Linked DNA regions of Celeribacter indicus. The protein of the gene in region 1 interacts with the protein of each later gene in a pairwise test. Links are inferred from orthologs where the notes say so. Each region holds a gene or a part of one and is shown on either strand. Other genes may lie near its edges.

Evidence for each region.
Region 2: the proteins of ssb (region 1) and P73_RS05980 interact in binary tests that used the Escherichia coli proteins (3 or more experiments, as listed by UniProt). The link is inferred for Celeribacter indicus from one-to-one orthologs.

What each region holds. Positions count from the first base shown.
Region 1 is NZ_CP004393.1:2,614,612-2,626,067, forward strand. What follows is about bases 8,555-11,456. They hold ssb (single-stranded DNA-binding protein), read left to right. Parts: upstream 8,555-9,694; coding sequence 9,695-10,219; downstream 10,220-11,456. Other genes in these bases: P73_RS13240 (hypothetical protein), read right to left, coding at 8,555-8,821; P73_RS13245 (lytic transglycosylase domain-containing protein), read right to left, coding at 8,931-9,524; P73_RS13255 (universal stress protein), read left to right, coding at 10,387-11,211; aroB (3-dehydroquinate synthase), read right to left, coding at 11,272-11,456. In the rest of the region: outer membrane protein assembly factor BamA, read right to left, coding at 1-177; P73_RS26660 (hypothetical protein), read right to left, coding at 288-419; RIP metalloprotease RseP, read right to left, coding at 565-1,911; dxr (1-deoxy-D-xylulose-5-phosphate reductoisomerase), read right to left, coding at 1,930-3,099; P73_RS13210 (phosphatidate cytidylyltransferase), read right to left, coding at 3,118-3,828; P73_RS13215 (isoprenyl transferase), read right to left, coding at 3,825-4,553; frr (ribosome recycling factor), read right to left, coding at 4,703-5,266; pyrH (UMP kinase), read right to left, coding at 5,349-6,086; tRNA (adenosine(37)-N6)-dimethylallyltransferase MiaA, read left to right, coding at 6,224-7,111; P73_RS13235 (helix-turn-helix domain-containing protein), read left to right, coding at 7,265-8,167; more of P73_RS13240, read right to left, coding at 8,243-8,554. UniProt on the Escherichia coli protein: Plays an important role in DNA replication, recombination and repair. Binds to ssDNA and to an array of partner proteins to recruit them to their sites of action during DNA metabolism. Acts as a sliding platform that migrates on DNA via reptation.
Region 2 is NZ_CP004393.1:1,173,222-1,184,753, forward strand. Bases 5,566-8,543 are described here. They hold P73_RS05980 (primosomal protein N'), read left to right. Parts: upstream 5,566-5,945; coding sequence 5,946-8,141; downstream 8,142-8,543. Other genes in these bases: fsa (fructose-6-phosphate aldolase), read right to left, coding at 5,566-5,843; P73_RS05985 (MFS transporter), read left to right, coding at 8,338-8,543. Outside these bases: ileS (isoleucine--tRNA ligase), read left to right, coding at 1-1,340; P73_RS05960 (tyrosine recombinase XerC), read right to left, coding at 1,472-2,404; P73_RS05965 (DUF484 family protein), read right to left, coding at 2,401-3,123; P73_RS05970 (FkbM family methyltransferase), read right to left, coding at 3,239-5,020; more of fsa, read right to left, coding at 5,190-5,565; more of P73_RS05985, read left to right, coding at 8,544-9,582; peptide-methionine (S)-S-oxide reductase MsrA, read left to right, coding at 9,658-10,359; P73_RS05995 (50S ribosomal protein L11 methyltransferase), read left to right, coding at 10,454-11,338; P73_RS06000 (hypothetical protein), read left to right, coding at 11,432-11,532.

The DNA.
Region 1 (11,456 bases):
GTCGGCGGAAATGCGCTGCGCGCCCTCGATGGTCACATTGGAGAAGGAATAGCTTTGGGCGACGGCGGGCGTCGGAAAGCTCGTGTAAGCCACTGTGCTTACGGCGAAAGCCGAACAGGTCAGGGCAAGTGCGCGCGCCGTGAGGCGCTGTTTCGGGCGAAAGGAGCCACGCGTCATGGATACCACCACAGCTTTCTCAAAATCCCACGTTTTGTATAGGTGAGTAGCCGGAATACTCTCCCTTGTCAAAACGTCTGGTACGGAAAGCGCGGCGGCCCGCGCGGGGGTCAGAGCAGCAGCCGGGCGACGCCGGACGCGACGAGAAGGGCGACGGCGATCGCCGCGGTGCTAAGCAGGCGGTCGCGGTTCAGATCGGCGAGCTGCGACAGGCTTTCATATCCGGCGCGAAGGGGGGTCATGGCGTGATCCTTTCTCGACTGCCAACCGGCGGCGCAACGCCCGACCGGCGGGGCCCGACCGGGCCGACGCCCGACGGATACGCGCCGATTGTGGCGAGATTAGGACCGTCCGGCGCGGCATCCGGCCGCGGCCGGACTGCCCGCCTCAGCGGCAGAAGAGATCGGCCCCGAGCCCCATCAGCATGAGAAAGAGGATCACGGCGAGGCCTGCGGTCATCATCACCCCCACCGCCCGGTCCGGCAGCGGTTTGCCGCGCACCGCCTCATAGGCATAGAACACCAGATGGCCGCCGTCGAGCACCGGGACCGGGAACAGGTTCAGCATCCCGATGGCGGTCGAGAGCATGGCGATGAACCAGATGAAGGAGGAGGTGCCCTGGGAGGCCATGGTCGAGGCGGTCTCCGCGATGCCCACCGGCCCCGAGAGGTTGCAGGTGGAGATCGCGCCGGTGATCATGTGCCAGATGCCGGAGATCGAGGTGACGATGATCTGCCAGACGCTCTGGACGCCATAGGCCATGGCTTCGCCGATCCCGGCGGGTTCGGTGCCCGGCTGGAACAGCAGCCCGCCGGTGATGCCGATGAGCCAGCGGGTCTCGAACCCGCCCTCGGGGCGCGGCAGATCGCGCCGGCGCGGCTCGAGCGTGGTCTCGAAGGTCTCCCCGCCCTGCCCGTCCGGCCGCCAGATCGTGAGCGTCATCGGCGCGCCGTCGTGGCTCATGACATGGTCCTGGAGCCCGCGGAAGGTCGGCACCGGCGTGCCGTCGAGCGCGGTGATGACGTCGCCGACCCGCAGCCCCGCGTCGCGGGCGGCGGATTTCGGGGAGATCCCCGCGACGATCACCGGATAGGGATGCGGCGCCTCGACCGTCACCTCGGCCCCGTCGCGCAAGACGGTATAGGAGAGCGCCGCGCCGTGCGGCAGCGCCTCGACGAAGCTGAAGAAGTCCGCCATCTCGGGCACGGGAGCGCCCTCGATCGCGATCACCTCGTCGCCGGGTTCGAGCGCGACGGGCACGGGCATCGCGGCGACCTCGTCGACGATCAGCCGCTCGCCCACCTGCCCGGAGGCGAGCAGGAAGGCGGTGAAGACGATGAAGGAGAAGACGAAGTTGAAGACCGGCCCCGCCGCCACCGTCGCGGTGCGCGCCCAGAGCGGCGCACCCGGCATGGTGTGGCGCGCCTGTTCGGGCGGCAATCCGTCGACCGCATGCGGGTCGGGGGCGGAGGCGGCATTCGCGTCGCCCGCGAACTTGACGTAGCCGCCGAAGGGCAGCGCTGCGATCTGCCATTGCGTGCCGCGCCTGTCCTTGCGCGACCAGAGCACCTTGCCGAACCCCAGCGAGAAGACATCCGCCTTGATCCCGGACCAGCGCCCGACGATGTAATGGCCGTATTCATGCACGGTGACGATGATCGAGAGCGCGATGACGAAGGAGACGAGCGTATAGGCCAGTCCGCCGAGATCGCCGAGAAGCGTGGTGACATACATTGCGGAACCGTCCTTCCTTTATTGCGCCGCGATCGGGGTCGCATGGGCCCGTGCCCGCGCCTCGCGGTCGGCGGCGAGCACGGTCTCTAGGCTCAGCGCCTCCCGGCCGAGGCCCGTGCCCGCGGACATCTCCCCGAGCACCGCCTCGACGATCCGGGCCATGTCGAGGAACCCGATCTGCCGGGCGATGAACAGGTCGAGCGCCGCCTCCTTCGCGGCGTTGAACACGGCGCCCGCGAGCCCGCCGATCTCCATCACCTCGCGCGCGAGGCGGAGCGCGGGAAAGCGCGTCTCGTCGGGCGCCTCGAAGCGCAGCCGGCCGATCCGCGCGAGGTCGAGCCGTTCCACCGGCAGCGCACGCCGCTCCGGCCAGTGCAGGGCATAGCCGATCGCGTGGCGCATGTCGGGCGCCCCGAGATGGGCCATGAGCGCGCCGTCGCGGAAGCCGACGAGCGCATGCACATAGGAGCCGGGATGGACGATGACCTCGATCTGCGCCGGGGTGAAGCCGAAATATTCCCGTGTCTCAATGAGTTCGAGCGCCTTGTTGAACATGGAGGCGCTGTCGATGGTGATCCGTTGCCCCATGTCCCAGGACGGATGCCGGCAGGCCTGTTCGAGCGTCACGGTCCCGAGCCGCTCGCGCGGCCAGTCGCGGAAGGGTCCGCCGGAGGCGGTGAGGATCACCCGTTCGACCTCGCCGCGCTCCTCGCCGACGAGGGCCTGGAACACGGCGGAATGTTCGCTGTCGACCGGCAGGACGCGGGTGCCGTGGCTCCGCGCCTCGCTCATGAGGAGCGGGCCGGCGGTGACGAGGCTTTCCTTGTTGGCGAGCGCCAGCGTCGTGCCGTGGCGCAGGGCGTGCAGCCCCGGCGCGAGCCCGGCCGCGCCGACGATGGCCGACATGATCCAGTCGGCCTCCCGCTCCGCCGCCTCGAGCAGCGCATGCGGCCCCGCCGCCGCCTGAACGCCCGACCCGGCGAGCGCCTCCCTCAGATCGGGAAGGCAATCCTCATGGGCGGTCACCGCCACGTCCGCGCCGAGATCGCGGGCGTCGCGGGCGAGACGGGCGATGTTGCGCCCGCCGGTGAGCGCGACGACGCGATAGGCCTCCCGGTCGCGCCGGATCAGGTCGAGCGTCGACTGCCCGATGGAGCCGGTGGAACCGAAGATGGAAATGCGCCGCATGGAACCCGTCCCGAACTGTCAGCCGAAGATCATGGCAAGAATATAGTAAAGCGCCCCGAGCGCCAGAAGGGCGTCGAACCGGTCGAGCACGCCGCCATGACCGGGGATGATATTGGAGCTGTCCTTCACGCCCATGCGACGCTTGAGCGCGCTCTCGACCATGTCGCCCATCTGTGAGGCGAAGGAAAGCGCGACCGAGACGGTGATGAAGAACCAGTAGCGCACGAATTCCTCCGGCATGAAGCGATGCGCCCAGGAGGCGAGAAGCCCGACGCCGACCCAGCCGCCCAGGATGCCGGCCCAGGTCTTCTTCGGGCTGACGCGGGGCCAGAATTTCGGCCCGCCGACGGCCTTGCCCACGAGGTAGCCGAGGCTGTCGGTCACCACCACGAGGCCGATGGCATAGAGCAGCACCGCCCGCCCGCCCTCGGCGGAGAGCTTCACGAGGCCGAGGCAGCCGAGCAGCAGGATGAGCGCGTATCCCCCGAGCGCGAGCGCGTCCTTCCCGCCGAAGCCGAAGGCATCGCGGCGCAGGCGGTACATGTTCGTCAGTTCCCAGAGCCCGATGAGCCCCGCGACGATGACGAGGCCGCGAAAGGCGGCATGGCCGGACAGGATCGCGCCGAGGCCGAGCGCGATCATCACGATCGCGGAGAGCACCCGCGGCATGAGATCGCGCCATTTGCTTTTCTTCGGCGCGATCTCGATATCCGGCAGCGGCCGGGTCACACCCGGACCCCGCCGAAGCGCCGGTCGCGGCTGGCGAACCGGCCCAGGCACGCGGCGAAGACCTCGGTCGTGAAGTCCGGCCAGAGCGTGTCGATGAATTCATATTCCGCATAGGCGGACTGCCAGAGCAGGAAGTTGGAGATCCGCGCCTCCCCCGAGGTGCGGATCACGAGATCCGGGTCGGGCAGCACGCGGGTGTCGAGATAGCCGGTGAGCGTGGTCTCGTCGACCGTCTCCGGGTCGATCTCCCCCTTGGCGACCTGACAGGCGAGTTCCTTGACCGCGCGGGCCACCTCGTCGCGGCCGCCGTAGTTGATCGCGATCGTCAGATGGACCGTGGCGTTTCCCGCCGTCGCCGCCTCGAGCTCGTCCATCAGCCCCTGCAACTTGCGGTCGAGCCGGTGCCGGTCACCGATGAAGCGGACGCGCACGCCCTCGGCCACCAGCCCCTTCATCTCGTTGGTGATGTAGCGGCGGAACAGCGACATGAGGCCGGAGACCTCGGTCTGGGTCCGTTTCCAGTTCTCTGTCGAGAAGGCGAAGATCGTCAGGTACTCGACGCCGAGCTCCGGACAGGCGCGCACGATCTCCTTCACGCGCTTGGCTCCGGCATGATGACCGAAGAGCCGCGGCTTGCCGCGTGCCTGGGCCCACCGCCCGTTGCCGTCCATGATGACGGCAACGTGCCTCGGTCCGATCCGGGTATCCGCCGTGGTGTCGGGCATCGCCCCTCTCGCTTCGTGTGCGGCGCGGAGCCGCCCTTTTTCTACTTATACGCGAAACGCTCCGGAAGGGGAGCGTTTCGTTTCACTCGTCTCGCAGGCGGCGGCGGCCCGGCCGCGGGCACGATCCGGCCCGCGCACCGCGACCGCGGTCACACCTGCATGATCTCTTCCTGCTTGTGCTCGAGCATCTCGTCGACCTTGCGGATATGGGCGTCGGTAAGATCCTGGACCTCGCTTTCCCAGTATTTCTGGTCGTCCTCGGACATGCCGTCGGCCTTCGCCTTCTTGATCTGGTCCATGCCGTCGCGGCGCACGTTGCGCACGGCGACGCGGGCGTGCTCGGCATATTGCGCGGCCACCTTCGTCAGCTCCTTGCGGCGCTCCTCGTTGAGTTCGGGGATCGGCAGCATGATGATCGTGCCGTTGAGCTGCGGATTGATGCCGAGGCCGCTTTCGCGGATCGCCTTTTCCACCTTGCCGACGAGGCCCTTGTCCCAGACGTTGATCGTCACCATGCGCGGCTCCGGCACGTTCACGGTGCCGACCTGGTTGATCGGCGTCATCTGGCCGTAGGCGTCCACCTGCACCGGCTCGAGCATCGAGGCCGAGGCGCGGCCCGTCCTGAGCGAGGCGAATTCGGTGCGCAGGTTGGAAAGCGCGCCGTCCATCCGCTTGGACAGGTCGTCGGTGTCGAGTTCGAATTCGTCGGACATGGGTCGTTCCCCTTCTTATCGTCTTGCGCCCGCACGCGTTCCCTCATGGCAAGGCGGGCGCCTCGCTGCGCTTATAGACCCATCAGTTGACCAATGTATAGGTGCCTTCGCCCGCCAGAACGGAGCGGAAGCCCCCCGGCGCATCGAGCGGGAAGACGATCAGCGGCAGCCTGTTGTCGCGCGCCAGGGCGATGGCGGAGGCGTCCATCACCCGCAGGTTCTTCGACAGCACCTCGGTATAGGTGATGTGGTCGTAGCGCCTGGCGTCCGGGTGGACCTTCGGGTCCTTGTCATAGACGCCGTCCACCCCGTTCTTGCCCATGAAGATCGCTTCGCAGTTCATCTCGTTGGCGCGCAGCGTCGCCGCCGTGTCGGTGGTGAAATAGGGATTGCCGGTGCCCGCGGCGAAGATCACGATCCGCCCCTTCTCCAGATGGCGCACGGCGCGGCGGCGGATATAGGGCTCGGCCACCTCGTTCATCGTGATCGCCGAGATCACCCGCGTGTGCAGCCCCAGCGCCTCGAGCGCGGCCTGCATCCCGAGCGCGTTCATCACGGTGGCGAGCATGCCCATGTAATCGGCCGTGGTGCGCTCCATCCCCTGCGCCGAGCCCTGGAGCCCGCGAAAGATGTTGCCGCCACCGATCACCATGCAGATCTCGACGCCCATGTCGTGCACGGACTTCACCTCGCGCGCGATCCGCTCCACCGTCGGCGGATGCAACCCGAAGCCCTGATCGCCCATCAGCGCCTCGCCCGAGATTTTCAGAAGCACACGTTTATACTTCGTGGAAGGTTGACCCTTGTCCGCGTCGCTCATCAGATGTCCCCGGCTTTTCATGTCTGTGATTGGCCGCCAAAATGGACCGAAAGCCGGGGAGGATCAATGCGTGGCTTGCGAATAATCTCCCCTTTTTCCTCTGGACTTTCGCGCCGCAGTTTGCCACCCGCCGTGCCATGCCCCTGCCCTTCGACATCCCCGCGCATCTGCCCGTCCTGATCGCCGGTCCCACGGCCTCCGGGAAATCCGCGCTCGCGCTCGAGATCGCGGAGCGGCAGGGCGGTGTGATCGTCAATGCCGATGCGCTCCAGGTCTTTGCCAACTGGCGGGTGCTGACCGCCCGGCCCTCCCCGGAGGACGAAGCCCGCGCGCCGCATGCCCTTTACGGCCATGTGCCGGGGGATGCGGAGTATTCCGTAGGCCACTGGCTGCGCGACGTGGCGCCGTTTGTGCGGGGGGCTGAACGTCCGGTCATCGTCGGAGGCACCGGGCTCTATTTCACGGCGCTGACAGAGGGGCTGGCGGAGATCCCGCCGACCCCGCCCGCGATCCGCGCGGAGGCCGACAGGCGGCGCCGGGCGGAGGGCGGCCACGCGGGGCTGCTCGCGGAGCTCGAGGCGGACGACCCGCGCACGGCGGCAAGGATCGACCGGCGCAACCCGATGCGGGTGCAGCGTGCCTGGGAGGTGCTGCGCGCGACCGGGCGGGGACTTGCCGACTGGCAGGCGGACACGCCGCCGCCGCTCCTGCCGCTGGCGGCGTGCTTTCCGATCCTGGTCGAGGCGGAGAAGAGCTGGCTCGGCGCGCGGATCGACCGGCGATTCGAGACGATGCTGGCGGAGGGGGCGCTCGCCGAGGCGGAGGCCAACCTGCCGCACTGGGACCCTGCCGCGCCCTCTGCCAAGGCCATCGGCGCGCCGGAGCTCATCGCCCATCTGCGCGGGGAAACGGATCTTGTGCAGGCGAAACAGGCGGCCACGCTGGCCACACGGCAATATGCGAAGCGTCAGCGCACCTGGTTTAGGGCGCGCATGGGGGCATACCACAAGATCTCGCGCCCCTGACGAACTCTAGGAGGTTTCGGAGCAGGATCTCATACCACATTGAAATTCCTTCATATTTCTTTTGACAGCCGGGCGCGGATCGCTAACCTGTCGCCACTTGCACAATTCGAACAGATGCGGCCGCCAGCCGGCGGTCGGGAAGGACAGCCTCCCATGGTCCGGACGCCCCCCAGAAAGATCTTCCAATCCCTGCCGCTCGGCGAGATGACGACGCGCCCCGCGGCGGCCGCCTCTCCGCCGCGCCCGCGCGCGAATCTTCCGGAAGCGCCGGCCTACCGCGTCTTCCCGCTCGGGCGCGGGGCGGGCATGCCCTCGGCCGCGACCCGCTGGCGCACCGAGGCGATGCGCAGCCATCGTGCCCCGGCGCTCCTGTGGTTCACCCGCGGCCAGGGACGGATCACCGTCTCCGGCGTGACCCGCGGTTTCGGGCCGCACAACCTGATCTTCCTGCCGAAGCGCACGATGTACGGCTATGAGCCGGTCGGTCAGGTGATGGGCTACATGGTGCATCTTCCCGACGACCCGGTGCTCGCTCTGCCCGGCGAGCCGCTGCACATGCGCTTTCGCGAAGTGTTCCAGCAGAACGAGATCACCGCGCTGATCGAGAACCTGAAGTCGGAGATCGAGAACGACCGGCCGGGCCGCGACCGGGCGATGGCGCTCCAGGCCGGGATGATCGCGGTCTGGCTCGAACGGCAGATCGAGATCATGCCGGATTACGACCTGACGCCCGATGCCTCGCGCCGCCTCGCCGCGGCCTTCACCGCGCTCGTGGAGGAGGAACTGTGCGGCGGGCACACGGTCGCGCATTTCGCCGCGGAACTCGGCGTCACCCCGACCCATCTCACCCGCGCCTGCAACATCGCCTGCGGGCGCTCGGCCTCCGCCATCCTCACCGACCGGCTGCATTTCGAGGCGCGCCGCCTGCTGTCGGAGACGAAGATGCCGGTGAAGGACATCGCCGCCGCGCTCGGCTTTCAATCGGCCGCCTATTTCTCGCGCGCCTTTCACAAGCAGACCGGGCGCTCGCCGCGGGAGTTCCGCCGCGGCGCCTGAGGGACGGCGCGCAAAAAGGCCCGACGCAGGGCGACGGGCCGTGTTTGCCTTCGGGACGATGCCGCGCGGTGCGGATCAGTCGTCGCCGCCGTCGCTGTCGCCGTCGTTGCTGTCGCTATCCTCGAGCACCGGGCGGCCGTCGTCGTCGAGGAACCACTGGGTCTCCTGCTTCGCGACCTCGCTCACCGTCTTCGCGGCGAAGGCCGTCACGAGCGCGTTGTAGAATTCCGCCCGCGCCGGCGCCACCACGGTCATGTTCGAAGGCACCTCGACATAGGCTTCCTCGGCCGAGAGCTGGATCCGCAGCCGCTCCACCGGCTCCGTGGTCTCGGTCGGTCCGTAGATATAGACCCAGCCGTCGAGCTCGTTGAATTCGCCCTCTGCGCCGAGTACGGTCGCGCCTTCGAGCGACATCTCGGTCACGTCGAGCCGGATCGAGTAATCGCCGTTCGGCTCCATCTGGTCGATCAGGCCGGCGGAGACGAGCGCGTTCAGGTCCGCCCCGATCTCCGGCCAGTAATCGAGGGCATTCGCCTCGACATCGTCGAGCGTCACCGTGGTTTCGACCTCGGCAATGTCGAGCGGCTCGGCCAGGGCCGGCACTGCAACGAGAGAGGTGGTGGCCAGAATCGCGAGAAATGCAGTCGGTTTCATCTGTTCATCCTTTCACAATCTGGAGCCGGAGCGCCGGCACCGTTGAGAGACAAACAGACCTGCGTCGCGAAAGGTTCCGCCTGACGGTCCCTGCGCGCCGCGCTGGGGCTCACGAGCCCCAGATCACCTTCACGTAATTCATCGTTTCGCGATAGGGCGGGACGCCCTTGTATTTCTCCACCGCGAGCGGACCGGCGTTATAGGCGGCGAGCGCGAGCCGCCAGGTGCCGAACTTGTTATACATCAACCGCAGATAGCGGGCGCCGCCGTCCAGGTTCTCCCGCGGATCGGCGGGGTTGACGCCCAGCAGGCGGGCGGTGTCCGGCATGAGCTGCGCGAGGCCGAGGGCGCCCTTGTGGCTCACCGCGCGGGGGTTCCAGCCGCTCTCCTGCTGCACGAGGCGCAGGTAGAGATCGGTCGGCACCCCGTGACGCCGCGCCGCCGCTTCCGCGACCGGCCGCCATTCGCCGGCATAGCTGCCGGTATAGGCGCGCCCGACGAGATCGTCGGTGAAACGTTCGGGCTGAAGCGACACGGAGCTGGAATATTGCTGGGAGGCGCGCCCGTCGAGTACCTTGAGCTGCGATCCGAAGATCGCGACCCGGCTTTTCGTCGAAAAGATGTCCTCGCCCGCGACCGGCCCCGCCGAGATCGCAAGGCACAGTCCGAACCATCCGGCCCGGCGCAGCATGCTCACCGCCATGTGTCCACTCGTTTCCCTAGTCACTGTCCGCGCGCACTATGACCGAGCCCGATGCCTTTTCCAAGGGCGAGATTCCCGCGGGAGACCGTTGCGGGGGATTTCCGGCTTGGCATACCCGCCGCGGAATGCTGTAACGTCAGCCAACCGAAGAATCTCAGGGAGTAGACCGCATGGCCGGATCCGTGAACAAAGTCATCCTCGTCGGCAACCTCGGGCGCGATCCGGAGGTGCGGACCTTCCAGAACGGCGGCAAGGTGTGCAACCTGCGCATTGCCACCTCCGAGAACTGGAAGGACCGCAACACCGGCGAGCGGCGCGAGCGCACCGAATGGCACTCGGTCGCGATCTTCTCCGAACCGCTCGCGCGGATCGCGGAGCAATATCTGCGCAAGGGCTCGAAGGTCTATATCGAGGGCCAGCTCGAGACGCGCAAGTGGCAGGACCAGCAGGGCCAGGACCGCTACACCACGGAGATCGTGCTGCGCCCCTATCGCGGCGAGCTCACCCTACTCGACAGCCGCGGCGAGGGCGGCCAGGGCGGCGGCGGCTATGGCGGCGGCTACGATCAGGGCGGCGGTGGCGGCTATGACGATCCGGGCTATGGCGGCGGTTCGCAGGGCGGCGGCTACGGCGGCGGCTCCCAGGGCGGTGGCGGCGGGCGCTCGTCGATGGATGACGACGAGATCCCGTTCTGAACTGTGTCATTCGCGGCACATTCGAGAAACCCCTGCGCCCGTCGCGGGGGTTTTTCGCTATTTTTCGCACTTGCGTCCCCCTGCCGCGCTCGAACCCGCGCCGGATCGTTCCCATATGAGCCGGACGGGACGGTCGGTCCCGTCATTTGCAACAGAGGAGGCATAGAATGAAGAAGTTTCTCGTCGCAAGCGATCTTTCGGTCCGGTCGGACCGGGCGCTCGAACGCGCGATCCGGCTGGCGCGCCAGCATGAGGCGGCGCTTACCGTGCTGCATGTCATCGACGACGACCTGCCGGCTCCGCTCGTGGCGCGCCTGCGCGAAAGCGCGGCGGAGACGCTCGGCGAGGTGTTGAAGGCGCAGGATGCCCCTGAAAACGCCGAGGTGCGGATCGAGGCCGGGGATGCCGTCGTGACGATCTCGGAAACCGCGGAGGCCGTCGGCGCCGATCTCGTGATCCTCGGCATCCACAGGCCGCGGGCCTTCTGGGACATGCTCTCGGGCACCACGATGGAGCGGATCGTGCGCGCGCTGCGCTGCCCGGTGCTGCTCGTCAGCGAGCCGGTGACCGGCCCCTACCGCTCGGTCCTCTGCGGCATCGACCTGTCGCCGGCCTCCGAGACGGCCGCGCGCACCGCTGCCGCCCTCGCGCCGGAGGCGGACTACCACAGCTATCACGCGGTCCATGTCCCCTACCGCGGCCTGATCGCCCGCGAGGCGCGCGAACGCCAGATCGCGCCGTTCCTCCATGAGGCGGAGGACGAACTGGCGGCATGGCTGAAACAGGCCGATCTGCCGGAGGCGCTCGGCACGCCGGAGATCCTGACCGAGAGCGTCGAGACCGCCTTCGAGACGATGCGCAAGAAGACGGATTGCGATCTCTTCGCCATCGGCGCGCACGGCCGCACGCCCCTGTCGCCGACGCTGCTCGGCCGGTTCACGCAGGACCACATCCGCCAGCCGGTCTGCGACACGCTGGTCGTGCGCGGCTGAACGGGAGCTGCCGGGGGAGGCGCGGCACGATCCGCGCCCCCTCACCTCACCCCGCCGCGGTCATCCGCGCCCGGCAAGCCCGTCGGCCATGACCCCGAGGACCGCGTCGCGCGGCACGTCGGCGGTGACGAAGGCTTCCCCGATTCCGCGGGCGAGGACGAAGCGGAGCTGGCCGTCGACCACCTTCTTGTCCTGCGCCATCAGATCGACCAGCGCCCCGGCGGAGGGCAGATCGCCCGGAATGT
Region 2 (11,532 bases), 1.4 Mb from region 1 along the record:
ATCCCGATTTCCTCCTGAAGAACGCAGAAGTCAATGCCCGGATCTCCGCCGCCTTCGAGGAGAAGGGCGCGGATGTCTGGTACGAGGACGGGTTCAAGGACCGCGTTCTCGGCAATGTCGTGAACCCCGACGACTACGAGCAGGTCTTCGACGTGCTCGACGTGTGGTTCGATTCGGGCTCCACCCATGCCTTCGTGCTGCGCGACCGGGAGGACGGGACGCCGGACGGGATCGCGGATGTCTATCTCGAAGGCACCGACCAGCATCGCGGCTGGTTCCATTCCTCGCTGTTGCAGGCCTGCGGCACCAGGGGCCGCGCGCCCTACAGGAATGTGGTGACCCATGGTTTCACGCTCGACGAGAAGGGCATGAAGATGTCCAAGTCGCTGGGCAACACCATCCTGCCCGAGCAGATCGTCAAGCAATACGGCGCCGACATCCTGCGCCTCTGGGTGGCGCAGACCGATTACACCGCCGACCAGCGGATCGGGCCGGAGATCCTGAAGGGCGTGGCCGACAGCTATCGCCGGTTGCGCAACACGATGCGCTTCATGCTCGGGTCCCTGTCGGATTTCACCGAGGCCGACCGCGTCGAATATGCCGAGATGCCGGAGCTCGAGCGCTGGGTGCTGCACCGCCTCTCCGAGATCGACCAGGAGGTGCGCTCGGGCTACGAGCGGTTCGATTTCTCCGGCGTGTGGCAGGTCGTCTTCAACTTCGCGACGGTGGACCTGTCGGCCTTCTATTTCGACATCCGCAAGGATGCGCTTTACTGTGACGGGGACACCGCGCGCCGCCGCGCCGCGCGCACCGTGCTCGACATCCTGTTCCACCGGCTCACCACCTGGCTCGCGCCGATCCTCGTCTTCACGATGGAGGAAGTCTGGCTCGAACGCTTTCCCGAGGAGGGCAGCTCCGTCCATCTCGTCGATTTCCCGAAGACGCCGGAAAGCTGGCTCGACGGCGGGCTCGCGGCGAAATGGGCGGGCATCCGCAAGGTGCGTCGCGTCGTCACCGCCGCGCTCGAGGTGCAGCGCCGGGACAAGGTGATCGGCGCCTCGCTCGAGGCCGCGCCGGTGGTGCATGTCGAGGACGAGGCCGTGCTCGAGGCGCTGAAGACCGTGGCCTTCGACGATCTCTGCATCACCTCGCAGATCACCCTGACGGGCGATCCGGTGCCGATGGAGGCCTTCCGCCTCGCCGGCGAGATCGAGGGGGTCGGCGTCGTCTTCGAGAAGGCCGAGGGCGAGAAATGCGGGCGCTGCTGGAAGATCCTGCCGGATGTGGGCAGCCATGCCCATCCGGGCGTCTGTGCGCGCTGCGACGCCGCGCTGGGCTGAGGCGGCCGGCCGGGGGAGGGGCCTTGCCCCTCTTGCGCGCCTCGCGGCGCGCAATTCACCCCAGGATATTTCGGAGCAGATGAAGGGGCGCCCGCGGGCGCTCTTTTCGTGCCGATTGCCGGGGCTGTCGCTCAGTCGCCCTTGGCGCGCGGATGGGCGGCCTCGTAGACCTGCATCAGGCGGGCGGTATCGACCGCGGTATAGGCCTGTGTGGTCGAGAGCGAAGCGTGGCCGAGAAGTTCCTGGATCGCGCGCAGGTCGCCGCCGGCGTTCAGGAGATGCGTCGCGAAGGAATGGCGCATCGCGTGGGGCGTGACGCTCGAGGGCAGGCCGAGCTGCATCCGGGCCGTCTCCGTCACCTTCGCGATGAGGCGCGGGTTGAGCGCGCCGCCGCGCTTGCCGCGGAAGAGGGGCGCGGAGGGAGAGAGATCGTGCGGGCAGAGCCGCGCGTATTCGGCCACGGCGCGGCGGGCGACGGGCAGGACGGGAACGATCCGCTCCTTGTCGCCCTTGCCGGTGATGCGCAGGACCTCGCCCAGGGGCAGATCCGCGCCGGTGAGCGACAGCGCCTCCGAGATCCGCAGGCCGCAGCCGTAGAGCAGGGTGACCACCGCCGTGTCGCGGGCGGCGATCCAGGGCTCTTCCGATTGCATCTCCACCGTCGAGAGCATTTCCTGCGCGGCCTCGGCGGAGAGCGGGCGGGGCAGTTTCGCGGTGAATTTCGGAGAGCGGGTGGAGAGGATCGCGGTGGGATCGAAGCCCTCGCGCTCTGCGAGCCAGCGGGTGAAGGTCTTCACCGCGGAAAGGGCGCGGGCGAGCGAGCGGGGCGCGACGCCGCGGCCGCGCTCATGGGCCATCCAGGCGCGCATGTCGGTGATGCCGAGTCTGCCGATCCGGGCGGGGCCGAGGCTTTCGCCATGGTGATGTGCGAGGAAGGCGAGCCATCCGGTCACGTCGCGCCCATAGGCGGCGATCGTATGGGCGGAGGCGGATTTCAGCGCGCGCTCGTGCGACAGCCAGGTCTCGAGCGCGTCGCGCATCGCGGCGGAGAGCGCGAGGCTCATCCGAGCCAGCGGCGCATCAGCCGTTCGAAGACGCCGGCGAAGAAGACCAGGAGGTCCGTGCCCTGGCTCGGGCGGAAGAGATGCGGGTCCTCCGCGCCGAGGATGAGAAGGCCGGGGAGGCGGCCGGGACCGAGGTCGAGCTTCATCACCGCCTCGGAGCGCATGAAGTCCGCCTGCGCACCGTAGATCATGCCGCCGTCGGGCGAGATCTGGCGCAGCGTCACCGGGCGCACCGGAAGGTTGCGGCCAAGGGTGACATAGCCGTCGGCGAAGCCCGGTTCGGCGGTGACGAGCACTTCGCCCAGCCGCTTGACCGCCGGATCCTCCGCCTCCACCTTCGTCTCGAGGAGCAGGCGGACGGCGTCGACGCGGAGGATTTCCGCCACCTCCCCGGAAAGCGTTGCCAGGAAGGCGGTGAAATTCGCCGGTTCGAGCAGCTTGAGCACGGCGCGATGGACCTGGTTGGTGCCCGCGAGGTTTTCGTAGGCCGCGGCGATGACGCCGCGATGGGTGTCCTCGAGCCGGTCGAGCCGTTCCTCCAGCCGCTCCATCGCGATGCCGCGCAGGTCGACGACATTGGTGCCGGAGGCGCGTTCGTCGGCGGCGATGAGGGCGCGCATCACGTCCTGATCGTCGAGTATCATCTCCGGCGCGGAGATGATCTTCTCGCGCAGCTCGTCTGCCATGGACGGGATGGCCCGCGGAAACTGGGTGCTCATGATGCCTCTTTGCCTGCGCCGGGTTCTGCCGGTCGTTGGCCCGATAATGCCCGTCAGGGGCCGGCGTTTCAAGGGGCGGCGGGAGCACGGGCGAAAGCCTGCCGCCCGGCCGGGCCTAATCCGCGGTTTCGGCGTCGGCATCGGCATCGGCGGGGGCGCGATAGGCCTCGGGCACCGTCTCGCCGCGCCAGGCGTTGCTGAAGATCCAGCGCTTGCGCGTCTCGAACTCCGGCACGCCCCCGAGCGCGGCGATCCGCGCCTCATGTGCGGCGCAGCAGGCCGCGTGCAGCCGGGCGAGCTCGGGGTCGGAGAGCAGCCGGTCGTATTCCGCGCGCACCTCGCCGGCGATCCGGGACAGGTCGCTGTCGGTGTAATCATGGTGGTTGCGGGTGCGCCAGTAGCGGTTCGACACGCTCTTGTTGGCGACCACGACATCGCCGCGGTGCATCTTCACGAGGAAGCATTCGAGCGAGCGCAGCGGGAAGTGGTCGAGCGACACGAGATCGTAGGCGCCGCGGCAGTCCCAGCCGTTCGCGGTCTCGTCCTCGAGAAAGTCGCGACGGTCCCGCCCGGAGCCGTCGAGCCAGCGCACCGCGCCGAGATCCTCTCTCAGGTCGGGGCGGTGGTTGCGGACCGCGGTGACGCGCGGGCTCAGCCGGGTGATGCTCTTGACGCCGCGATGGGCCTTCTTCTGTCCGGGGTGGGGGCTCTGGTGGCCGGGAAAGAGTTCGGTCACCCAGCCGCGTTCATAGGCGATGCGGTCGTTCGAGCCGTGGTTGAGCTCGGAGATCGAGAGCACGTCGAACTCCCCCGCCGCGTCGAAGAGATCGGCGAGGCGTCCGCCGTCCACGCGCACGTTGATGAATTCGTCGACATCCATGGAAATGACGATGTCGGCCTCCCGGAACTGCCGCGTGTGGGGCAGGTAGCGCAGCATCATCGGCTGGAAATTCGCCGCTTCGGTGGCAAGGGCGGGGTTGGGCATGTGGCGCACGAGACCCATGTCGTCGAGCCGGTCGAGCAGCCTGTCCGACCCGTCGGTGCAGTCATTGGTGAAGACGAGGAAATCGGTAACGCCGACCACGCGGTGCCAGGCGAGCCATTCGAGGATGAAGGGCCCCTCGTTCTTCATGCAGGTGGGGACGAGCACGCGCGGGTCCGCGATCGGCCAGCGGCGATAGGCGCGGCGCGGCAGGGCGGCCTCGCTCGGGGCGGCGACGGAGATGTGGTCGAAGCGCCTGACCGAGGAGCCGTGTGGGCCGTCGGCGGGCAGGAAGCCCTTCTCCCCGAGCCGGTCGACGATCCGGCGCAGCCCGTCCTGGCCATAGACCTTGGGGTGGAGCTCCATCACGATATGGCGCAGGCCCGAGAGGTCGGCCTCGTCGAGCAGGCCGAGCTCGCCCCCCTCGATGTCGCAGGACAGCACGGTGGGGCGGAATTCGGCGATGATCCGGTCCATGCCGGCCGCGGGCACCGTTTCCACCCGCTCGTAGGGGCGCGAGTCGGGCTCCATCGAGCTGGCCCAGAAATTCGCGCGCACATAGAAACTGACCGGATCGCCGCTGCGTGCCATGGCGACGCCGTTGCGCAGCTCGGCATTGGTCACGCCGTTCAGCCGCCAGGTCTCGCGGATCATCGGGATGAGGGTGGGATCGGCCTCGATCGACAGCACCGCCTCGACCCCCGGCACCGCGGCCGCCGCCGCCGAGACGACCCCAACGCCGGCGCCGAGCTCCAGCAGCCGGTCGCCGGGGCGCAGGATGTCGCGCATCAGCTCGACCTCGCCCTTCTCGTAGGCGCCCTTGCGCATCGGGCGCTCGATCTTCGGCGTGATGATGTCGGGCACGAAGGCGACGGTGACGCCATGCACCGTCAGCGTGTCTTCATAATCGTACATTCGGTCCCCCGCCCGGCTTCGTCCTGTTCCGTGCTCGCCGCGGCAGCCTCACCTATTCCGGGGGCCATTTCAACGGGGCAGGCGGCAAAACCCGCGCCGCGCGAAAGAAAACGCCCCCGTGCGGCACGGGGGCGACAATCCATTGCGGCGGAGCGGTGCCGTCGCAGGGTCAGACGATCCTGATGCCCGCGTCCTTCGCATCCTTCACGAAGGCGTCGAGGCCCTTGTCGGTGAGCACATGGCTCGCCATCGCGCGGATCACGGCGGGGGGCGCGGTGATGACGTCCGCGCCGATCTTCGCGCATTCGGTGATGTGGTTCACGGTGCGGATCGAGGCGGCGAGCACTTCGGTCTCATAGCCGTAATTGTCGTAGATCGTGCGGATGTCCTCGATCAGGTCGATGCCGTCGAGGTTGATGTCGTCGAGGCGCCCGATGAAGGGGGAGATATAGCTCGCACCGGCCTTTGCCGCCAGAAGCGCCTGGTTGGCGGAGAAGCAGAGCGTCACGTTGATCCTGTGGCCTTCGCCCGAAAGCGTCTTGCAGGCGCGGAGCCCGTCGAGGGTGAGCGGCAGCTTGATCACGACGTTGTCGGCGATCTCGGCGAGCTTGCGGCCTTCGGCGATCATCGCGTCGTAGTCGAGCGCGATCACCTCGGCGGAGACGGGCCCGTCGACGAGCTCGCAGATTTCCTTCGTCACCTCGAAGATGTCGCGGCCCGATTTCTTGATCAGCGAGGGATTGGTGGTCACGCCATCGACGAGATTGAGCTCGTGGAGCTCGCGGATGGCGTCGATATCGGCGGTATCGACAAAGAATTTCATGGCAAGTCCTCCTTGGCCAGGTTCGGGGCGGAACTTAGTGCATGTTAGCGCCATAAGAAAGGGGGTCTGGCGGGGCTCCGGCAAAAGCCGTATTCCGGGATCATGGACGAGGCAGAGTTTTATCCCGAAGGCGCGTTGGTCGCGGTTCTGACCTGCGAACCGCTCGACCGGACGCTCGACTACAAGGCGCCCGCGGGCGGGATCACGCGCGGAGCCTTCGTGGAGGTGCCGCTCGGCCCGCGCAGGGTATTGGGCTGCGTCTGGGGGCCGGGCGAGGGGGGCTTCGACCTGTCGAAGGCGCGACCGGTGTCCGCGGTGCTCGACGTCGCGCCGATGCGCGAGGAGATGCGGCAGTTCCTCGAGAAGACCGCCGCCTATACGCTCACGCCGATGCCGGCGATGCTGCGGCTCGCGACCCGTGCGCCGGGGCTGATGAACCCGCCGTCGATGCGCAAGGTCTATCGCCGCGGCGAGGGGCGCGTGCCGCGCGAGACCGATGCGCGGCGCCGGGTGATCGGAACGCTGGAGGAATACGGCGGGCTTTCGTTCACGCTGAGGGAACTGTCCGATCTCGCGGGGGTCACGAGCTCGGTGATCCGGGGCATGCTGCCCTCCGGCGCGGTGATCGAGGAGGACACGCCGCGCGACCTGCCGTATCGGCGGCTCGATGCGGAGGCGCCCGGAAAGGCGCTGACCGGCGCGCAGGAGGCGGCGGCGGCGGCGCTGCGCGAGGCGGTGGCGGCGGAGGCCTATTCGACCACGCTGCTCAAGGGGGTGACGGGGTCGGGCAAGACCGAGGTCTATCTCGAAGCCGTCGCGCAAGCCCTGCGCCGGGGGCGTCAGGCGCTGGTGCTCCTGCCCGAGATCGCGCTGACGGCGGAATTCCTCGCGCGGTTCCAGGAGCGGTTCGGCGCGCGGCCGGCGGAATGGCATTCCGGCGTGACCATGACCGAACGGCGGCGCCTGTGGAAGATGGTCGGCGAGGGTGGGGCCGAGGTGGTGATCGGCGCGCGCTCGGCGCTGTTCCTGCCGTTCCGCAATCTCGGCCTGATCGTCGTCGACGAGGAGCACGACACCTCCTACAAGCAGGAGGACGGGGTGCTCTACAACGCCCGCGACATGGCGGTGCTGCGCGCCTCGCTCTGTTCGGCGGCGGTGGTCCTGGCCTCCGCGACGCCCTCGCTCGAGACCTGGGCCAATGTGGAGGCGGGCAAATATCGCCGCCTCGATCTCGAAAGCCGCTTCGGTCCGGCGGTGATGCCCGACATGCACGCGCTCGACATGCGCGCGGAGAAGCTGCCGGGCAACCGCTTCATCTCCGAGGCGCTGGCCAATGCGGTGCGCAAGCGGATGGCGCTCGGGGAGCAGTCGCTGCTGTTCCTCAACCGGCGCGGCTATGCCCCGGTGACGATCTGCCGGGCCTGCGGCTATCAGATCGCCTGCGACCATTGCGACGCGCGCATGGTCGAGCACCGGTTCCTCAAGCGGCTGATGTGCCACCAGTGCGGCGCAACGAAGCCGATGCCCGAGGCCTGTCCCTCCTGCGGGGTCGAGGGGCGGCTCGCCGCCGTCGGGCCGGGGGTCGAACGGCTGGCCGAGGAGGTGGCGGAACGCTTCCCCGAGGCGAAATGCGCGGTCCTCTCCTCCGATCTCTTCTCCACGGCGCGCGCGCTGAAGGAGCAGATCCAGCTCATCGCGGAGGGCGATACGGACATCGTCATCGGTACGCAGCTCGTGGCGAAGGGGCACAACTTTCCCAACCTGACGCTGGTGGGGGTGATCGACGCCGACCTCGGGCTCCAGGGCTCCGACCTGCGCGCGGCGGAGCGCACCTTCCAGCTCATGCGGCAGGTCGCCGGGCGCGCGGGGCGGTCGGAAAAGCGCGGCGTGGCGCTGTTGCAGACCTATCAGCCGGACCATCCGGTGATCCGCGCGATCATCGCCGGAGACGAGGAGGGGTTCTGGCGCGCGGAGGCGGCGGAACGCCGGGCGGCGGGCGTGCCGCCCTACGGGCGGATGGCGGGAATCATCCTATCGGGACCGGACCTTGCCGTGGTCAACGATGTGGCCCTGCACCTGACGCGGGTGGCCGGGCCGCTCCAGCGGATCGGGGCGCAGCTTTTCGGCCCCGCGCCCGCGCCGATCGCCCGCGTGCGGGGGCGGCATCGCGTGCGCCTGCTGGTGAAGGCGGAGAAGGGCGCGGCGCTCCAGGTCGGCGTGGCGGACTGGCTGCGGCAGGTGAAGCTTCCGAACGCTGTGCGGCTCCAGATCGACATCGACCCGCAATCCTTCTGGTGAGGGGGCTCCGGCGAGGGGCGCTGCCCCTCTTGCGCCTCGCGGCGCAATTCACCCTGGGATATTTCCGAGCAGATGAAGGGGCGTTCGCCGGGTGCGGGCGGCGGCGCGGCGAGATCCGGCTGTGGCGAAACGGCGAGATACGGGTGTGCGCGAAAAGATGCTGTTCAAATCCCGCACGGGGCCGTATCTGCGGCTCATGAAGCGCTCCTTGATCTCCCTCGACGATGCCCGTCACCTGCCGCTCTGGCGCAGGCCGGAGGCGCTTTTGTTCCTGATGGCCTTCGCGATGCCGGTGGCCTTCGCCACCTGGAACGCGCTCCTGAACAATTTCGTCATCGAGGCGGCGGGGTTCACCGGGGTCGAGATCGGCTGGCTGCACACCGTTCGCGAGATCCCCGGCTTCCTCGCCATCGGGGTCATCGCGCTCATCCTGTTCGTGCGCGAGCAGGTGCTGGGCCTCGTGTCCCTGCTGATGCTCGGTGCGGCGACGGCGGTGACGGCGTGGTTCCCCTCCTTCGGGGGGATCCTGGCGGTGACGATGCTCTCCTCGATCGGCTTCCATTATTACGAAACGGTCAACCAGTCGCTCCAGCTCCAATGGCTGCCGAAGGAGCGCGCGCCCATCGTGCTTGGGCGGCTGCTGGCGGCGGGGTCGGCGGCCTCGCTCATCGCCTACGGGCTTCTGGTCGTCACCTGGAAGACCTTCGATCTCTCCTATAATTTCGTCTATCTCGTCTCCGGCGGCTTCACCGCGGTGGTCGCGCTGTTCGCGCTGTTCGCCTATCCGCAGTTCGAGGCGCCGAACCCGCAGTCCAAGAAGCTCGTGCTCAAGCGGCGCTACGGGCTCTACTATGCGCTTCAGTTCATGGCGGGGGCGCGGCGCCAGATCTTCGTCGTCTTCGCGGCCTTCATGATGGTCGAACGCTTCGGGTTCCAGGTGCATGAGGTGACCGCGCTCTTCCTCATCAACTACCTGGCCAACATGATCGTCGCGCCCTTCATGGGCAAGATCGTGTTCCTGAAGGGCGAACGCTTCGTCCTCGTCTTCGAATACGCGGGACTGACGCTGGTCTTCCTCGCCTATGGCGGGATCTACTGGCTGGGCTGGGGCGTGGTGGTCGCGGCGGGTCTCTACGTGATCGACCACATGCTGTTCGGCCTCGCCTTCGCGCTCAAGACCTATTTCCAGAAGATCGCAGACCCTGAGGACATTGCGCCCACCGCTGCCGTCGCCTTCACGATCAACCATATCGCCGCGGTCTTCCTGCCCGCCCTGCTGGGTTATCTCTGGCTTGCGAGCCCCGGCGCGGTGTTCGGCCTCGCCGCGGGGATGGCGATGACCTCGCTCTGCCTCGCGCTGCTCATCCCGCGCCACCCGGAGAAGGGCAACGAGTGGCGCATCCTGCCGCTCGTGCGTCCGGCGGGAACGCCGGCGGAGTGATCCCCGCGCGGTCGTGTCTGGCAGGCGCGGGGCGATGCCCTATATATGGTCCGACGCTTTCACGGGAGGTTCGCCATGTTCAGTGCGTTCACGAAGAAACTCACCATGCCCACGCCGGACGAGGCGCTGCCGGGGCGGACGGAGCCGATCCCGACCGCCACGGAGCATTTCGTCTTTCATACTCCGCTCGTCACCGACGTGCCCGAGGGCATGGAGGAGGCGATCTTCGGCATGGGCTGTTTCTGGGGCGTCGAGCGGATCTTCTGGAGCCTCGACGGTGTGGTGAACACCGCCGTCGGCTATCTCGGCGGCTATACGCCCAACCCGACCTACGAGGAGGTCTGCACCGGGCGGACCGGGCATAACGAGGTGGTGCGGGTGATCTATGATCCCTCGCGGATCTCCTATGCCGAGCTTCTTAAGGCGTTCTGGGAGGGTCACGATCCGACGCAGGGCATGCGCCAGGGCAACGACCGCGGCACGCAATACCGCTCCGGCATCTACTACACCACCGATGCGCAGCGCGCGGCGGCGGAGACGAGCCTCGCCGGATATAACGTGCTGTTGCAGGACAAGGGCTTCGGCGCGATCACGACGGAGGTGCGGCCGGCGGGCGAGTTCTATTATGCCGAGGATTATCACCAGCAATATCTCGCGAAGAACCCGAACGGCTATTGCGGCATCGGCGGCACCGGCGTGAGCTGTCCCGTGGGCCTGTCGATGGACAGGCCGTATGGCTGGAACGAGGAGGTCGAGCGGCCCGAGACGCCGGGCTGACCCCGCCTCCCGCACGCTGCACCGTGCCTGACCCGCGCTTGAGTAAGGCGCGGGTTCGCTTTATGGCGGGAGGGAATTCACACGGAGTGCCGCCATGCCCACCTTCACCGCCTTCACCAAGACCGCCGGAAAAGCGCCCGCGGAGGCGCTCGGCGTGGCGCTCGAGGATCTCTGGCCGGAGCCGACGGGGGTCGGCGTCTTCGAGATCGAGGACGGTTCGGGGCTTTGGGAGGTCGGGGCCTATTTCACCGAGGCCCCGGACGAAATCGCGCTCGCGCTGCTCGCCAGGGCCCATGATGCCCCGGATTTCGTGATCTCCGAACTTCCCGAAACCGACTGGGTCGCGAAGGTGCGCCGGGATCTCGCCCCCGTGGAGGCGGGGCGGTTCTTCGTCTACGGCTCGCATGACGCCGACCGTTTGCCGGAGGGCAGGGTCGGGTTGCTGATCGAGGCGGCGATGGCCTTCGGCACCGGGCATCATGGCACCACGCTCGGCTGCCTGACGGCGTTCGACCGACTGCTTTCCGACGGCCGCCGGTTCGGGAACGTCGCTGACATCGGCTGTGGCACGGCGGTGCTTGCGATGGCGGCGGCGAAACTGTCGGAGGAGCCGGTCCATGCCTCCGACATCGACGAGGTGGCGGTCGAGGTGGCGCAGTCGAATGTCGCGGCGAACGGGCTCGCGGGCCGGGTGATCTGCCTCGAGGCGGCGGGATTCGACCATCCGGTGCTGCACGAGAAGGCGCCCTTCGACCTGGTCTTCGCCAATATCCTGAAAGGCCCGCTCGTGGCGCTCGCGCCCGACATGGCGCGCCATGTCGCACCGGGCGGGCATGCGATTCTGTCGGGCATCCTCACGCCGCAGGCCGATGAGGTGGTGGAGGTTTATACACGCGCGGGCTTCAATCTTCTCGACCGGCAGGAGATTGTCGACTGGACCACGCTCACCTTCACCAGGATTGACGAAAATCAGGAATAAAAACCGTGGTTTCGCCGCGGTTGCCCAGATTTTGCCACATTTCGCCGCAATATTGTCACGGTCGGTGGGGGCCGACATGCGAGGAGCGCTGCCATGGCAAATGCCGGTTCGCAGCAGTTGGAAAAACGCCTGACGCGGATCGAGGCGCGGCGTCGCGCGCTCAGGCGCGGGGCGGTCTATTCCGTCAATCACGA